Regions from separate parts of the Xanthomonas vesicatoria ATCC 35937 genome, predicted to be linked through region 1. Evidence: predicted binding sites of a transcription regulator. Region 1 holds the regulator's gene; the other holds the start of a gene.

Region 1 (2,453 bases):
GCGCACCATTGCCGTGACCGGTGGCAAGGGCGGCGTGGGCAAGACCAACATCTCCGCCAACCTGGCCGTGGCGCTTGCCGACATGGGCAAACGCACGCTGCTGCTGGACGCCGACCTTGGTCTGGCCAACCTGGATGTGGTCCTGGGCCTGTCGCCCAAGTACACCCTGGCCGACCTGATCGCCGGCCGCTGCACGCTCGATGAAGTCATCATCGAAGGTCCCGGCGGCGTGCTGGTAGTGCCGGCCGCGTCCGGTCGCCGTCACATGGCCGAATTGGCCCCAGCCCAGCACATCGGCCTGGTCAATGTGTTCTCCGAACTGGAACGCGACCTGGACGTGATGGTCATCGACACCGCCGCCGGCATCACCGACAGCGTGCTGACCTTCTGCCAGGCCGCGCAGGACACGGTGGTGGTGGTCTGCGACGAGCCGGCCTCGATCACCGACGCCTACGCGCTGATCAAGGTGCTCTCCCGCGAACGCGGCGTGGACCGCCTGCAGATCATCGCCAACATGGTGCGCGACCCCAACGAAGGCCGCCTGCTGTACGACAAGCTCTCGCGCGTCTGCGAAAAGTTCCTCGGCGATGTGTCGCTGAACTACCTCGGCCACGTGCCGCAGGACGACTGGTTGCGCCTGTCGGTGCAGCGTCAGCAACCCGTCATCAAGGCCTACCCGTCAAGCCCATCGGCGCAGGCCATTGCAGAAATCGCACGCCGTACCTCGCGCTGGCAGGCCCCCACCGTGCCGCGCGGCAACGTCGAGTTCTTTGTCGAACGCATCATTCAACGGGGAGTGGCCGCATGAGCACTGCTACCGCAACCACGGCCAGCGCGCAGTACCGCGCCGTGCAGCGCAACAACGCCAACGACGTGGTGACCCAGCACGCCGACCTGGTCCGCCGCATCGCCCACCATCTGGCGGCGCGTCTGCCGGCCAGCGTGGAAGTGGACGACCTGATCCAGGCCGGCATGATCGGCCTGATCGAAGCCTCGCGCAGTTACGACTCCGACCAGGGCGCCTCGTTCGAAACCTATGCCTCGATCCGTATCCGCGGCTCGATGATCGACGAGATCCGCCGTGGCGACTGGGTACCGCGCTCGGTGCACCGCCGTGCCCGCGACGCTGCCGCCGCAGTACGCAAGATCGAGCAGAACACCGGCCGCGCCGCCGCCGCCACCGAAGTGGCCGCAGCCATGGAAATGCCGCTGCCCGATTACCTGCGGCTGATGGAAGACGCCGCACGCGGCCAGGTGCTGAGCCTGGAATCGCGCATCGAAGATCACGGCGAGCTGGATACCACCGCCAAAGGTGGCCCCAACCCGCAGCAGATGATGGAGCGTGGCGAATTCGGCCGCGAGCTGGGCAAGGCCATCGGCCAGCTGCCCGAGCGCGAGCAGCTGGTGCTGTCGCTGTACTACGAACAGGAATTGAACCTGAAGGAAATCGGCGCCGTGCTGGGTGTCAGCGAGTCGCGCGTCTGCCAGATCCATGGCCAGGCCGTGGTGCGTTTGCGCGGCCGCCTCAAAGTCTTCGAACTGGCTGATGCCGGTGTCGAAATCGACGACTAATTTTTTCGCGTAATTTTTAGCGTTAGGAGCTTGATGTGAATAAGAACATGCGGATCCTGATCGTGGACGACTTCTCGACGATGCGACGTATCGTCAAGAATCTGTTGGCGGATCTCGGCTTCACCAATACCGCAGAGGCCGAAGACGGCAACAGCGCGCTGGCCGCGTTGCGTGCGGGCCCGTTCGATTTCGTGGTGACGGACTGGAACATGCCCGGCATGACCGGCATCGACCTGCTGCGCAACATCCGCGCCGACGCCAAGCTCAAGCACCTGCCGGTGATGATGGTGACCGCCGAAGCCAAGCGCGAGCAGATCATCGAAGCGGCGCAGTGTGGCGTGAACGGCTACATCATCAAGCCGTTCACCGCGCAGACGCTGGAAGAAAAGCTGGGCAAGGTGTTCGAACGTCTGGCGGCGACCGCCTGATGGACGCCACCATCGATACCAATGCAGAACGCGCCGCGCTGATCGACCGCCTGCAGGGCGCGCTCGATGCGTTGGAAAGCGGCGACGAAATTGCCTGGCGCCGTGAGGTGGATCATCTCGCCGCCTTGCGCACCCGTCCGATGATGCAGGGCCTGAGCCGGCTCGCGCGCGAACTGGGCCAGGCGCTGGGCGAGTTGCCCACCGTGCCTGAGGAAGCCGGCGAACTGGACGATGCCTGCTCGCGCCTGGATCACGTGGTGGAAATGACCGAAAAGGCCAGCCATCGCACGCTGGATCTGGTCGAAGAGTGCCGCGTGCTGGCCAACCAGCTGCGCGAAGGCGGCCTCAATCAGGACCAGGGCGCGCTGATGGACAAGATGCGCCACAACCTGACCGAGCTGTCGCTGGCGCAGAGCTACCAGGATCTCAGCGGGCAGATCATCCGGCGTGTGG
Region 2 (2,453 bases), 460 kb from region 1:
TCACCGATTTCCTGCGCTGCCACCTGACTGCGTTCGGCCAGCTTGCGTACTTCGGCGGCAACCACCGCAAAGCCCTTGCCGTGCTCGCCGGCGCGCGCCGCTTCGATGGCGGCATTGAGCGCCAGCAGGTTGGTCTGGTAGGCGATGTCATCGATGATGCCGATCTTCTGTGCAATCTGCTTCATTGCCTGGGTGGTGGCCACCACCGCTTCGCCACCTTCGATGGTTTCCTTTGCGGCCTGGGTGGCCATGCCGTCGGTGATGCGGGCATTCTCGGTGTTCTGGCTGATCGAGGCGGTCATCTGCTCCAACGAGGCGCTGGTTTCTTCCACGCCGGCCGCCTGTTCGCTGGCGGCCTGCGACAGCGATTGCGCCGTGGCGCTGACTTCTTCCGAGGCGCTGGCCAGGGTCTCGGCGCTGGTGTTCACTTCGCCCACCACCTGCGACAACTTCTGCACCATGGTGCGCATGGCTTCGAGCAACTGGGCGGTTTCGTCGCGGCCGTGCACATCGATGCGCATGGTCAGATCGCCCTCGGACAGCCCGTTGGCGACCGTGACGGCGCGACGGATCGGGCCGGTGACGCTGCGACTGATCACCACGCCGAGCACGCCCCCGAGCAACACGCCGCTACAGATGATGGCCATCAGCAGCCTGGAACTCCGCGCGTGGATGGCGCTGGTCTCGGCGTTGGCCGTCGCCGCGCTGCGCTCGCGCAGGCCACTCAGGTCGGTCATCAGGTTATCGACCTCATCCGAACTTGCGCGGACTGCACGCGACAGCGTGGCCAATTCCGGATTGGCTTCGCGGAAGGCTTCGCGATTGGCGGCTTCGATGAAGCGACCGCGCTCGTCCAGATACTTCTGCCAGGCCCGGTCGAATTGCGCGAGCTTGTTCTTGCCCTCTTCGGTCTGAAAGCTACCGCGTGCACGGGTCATGTAATCGACCACCTTTGCGGTGTATTTGTCGATGTTCTGCACGTGCGACTGACGCTCTTCCGCGTTGCTGGCCAACATCAGGTTGGCGCGTGCGCGGCCGGCGTAGATCAGGTTGATATTGGCTTCTTTCACGTTGGACAGGCCCAGCAACTCGCGCTCGTACAGCGAGGTCGACAGGTCGCTGATGCGTCCGGAGTTGGAATAGCCCACCCACCCGATGCACGCGCCGATCGCCGAGACGATCAAAAACGCCACGACCAGCCGGGTTCCGATTTTGAAGTTGCCTAACATTGGGAGTTCTCTTGAGTGATGCGTGGGCTGCTTGCGGTGCATGGGCGATCGACGATGCTGCACGTGCCGATCGCATGATGCGGACGTCTAACCAATCGTTGATAGCTATCGGCGATGGCGAAATACGCTTGAGACGTAACCGCTGGTACAGCGCCCATTCATGCGGACGGATATGCATTTTTGTGACAGACCCGGCGCTCCTGAGCTGGTGTATTCGGAAAAGCCCTACCCCTTGCTGCCCGTCTGTCCGGGACAGTCCGCAGAGACATCACGTGCGTGCAGCTAGGCTGATGCCATGTCGCCGACGCCATTGCCCCGTAGCTTTTACGCACACGATGCGCGCGACGTTGCGCCGCGTCTGCTCAACAAGGTGTTGGTCAGCGCCGATGGCCGCCGCGGCCGCATCACCGAGGTGGAAGCCTATTGCGGCAGCGAAGATCCTGCTGCGCACTCATTCCGTGGGATCACCCCGCGCACGCAGGTGATGTTCGGTGCGCCCGGGCATCTGTATGTGTATTTCATCTACGGCATGCACTGGGCGATCAATGCGGTGTGCGGCGGCGCCCCTGGCCATGCCGTACTGATCCGCGCGTTGCAGCCGCTCGCCGGCGTGCCGGCCATGCAGGCGGCACGCGGCACGGCACCGGCCAAGGCGCTGACCACCGGCCCCGGCCGTCTGGCGCAGGCGTTCGGTGTCACTGCGGCCGACAACGGGCTGGACCTGACCGATGCCGACGCACGTTTATGGATTGAGGACGATGGCACCCCGCCGCCGGCGGTCCCGCTCGCAACGCCGCGCATTGGCATCCGCAAGGCCGTCGACCAGCGATGGCGCTGGGTCGTACCAGACAGCGCCTACTTGTCGCGTCCGCTCCCCCGCGTGATCGGCGCGCGTGCGGCACTCTCGGGCGACTGAGCCAGCCACTGCTCCATCGGCGTCGGCTCGGCCGCACCCGGCCCGCGCTGCAGGATGCGCAAGGCCTGATCGGTTTGTTCGACGGTGAGCTCCTGCAACGGCAGGAAGCGATCAGCCGACCACACTGCCATCGGCAGGCCATCGAGCGATGCGACCCGATTGCCCGGTACCCGAGCCACGCGCTCGCCGGGCAGGACGCTGCCCAATAGATTGCTGGGGTCGCTTGCGCTTACGCACACCCAGCGCTGTTGCGGAGGCTGCGCGCGCACGCGACGCAAGGCAGCGATCGCATCGGGCAAGGCAAACTG

Evidence for each region. The regulator FliA, encoded in region 1, starts transcription of late flagellar genes. The targets are predictions, from matches to a motif close to TAAAGTTTNNCNNNCNNNGGCCGATAA.
Region 2: a site for FliA is predicted at 1,335-1,361, ahead of BJD12_RS03185 (methyl-accepting chemotaxis protein). Genes of this name have one in related genera too.

The regions. Positions count from the first base shown of each region.
Region 1 is NZ_CP018725.1:260,254-262,706, reverse strand. It holds gene BJD12_RS01075 (MinD/ParA family protein) at 1-808, shown strand, start outside; gene BJD12_RS01070 (RNA polymerase sigma factor FliA) at 805-1,572, shown strand; gene cheY (chemotaxis response regulator CheY) at 1,608-2,000, shown strand; gene BJD12_RS01060 (protein phosphatase CheZ) at 2,000-2,453, shown strand, end outside.
Region 2 is NZ_CP018725.1:718,635-721,087, forward strand. It holds gene BJD12_RS03185 (methyl-accepting chemotaxis protein) at 1-1,229, opposite strand, end outside; gene BJD12_RS03190 (DNA-3-methyladenine glycosylase) at 1,525-2,145, shown strand; gene BJD12_RS03195 (DEAD/DEAH box helicase) at 2,085-2,453, opposite strand, start outside.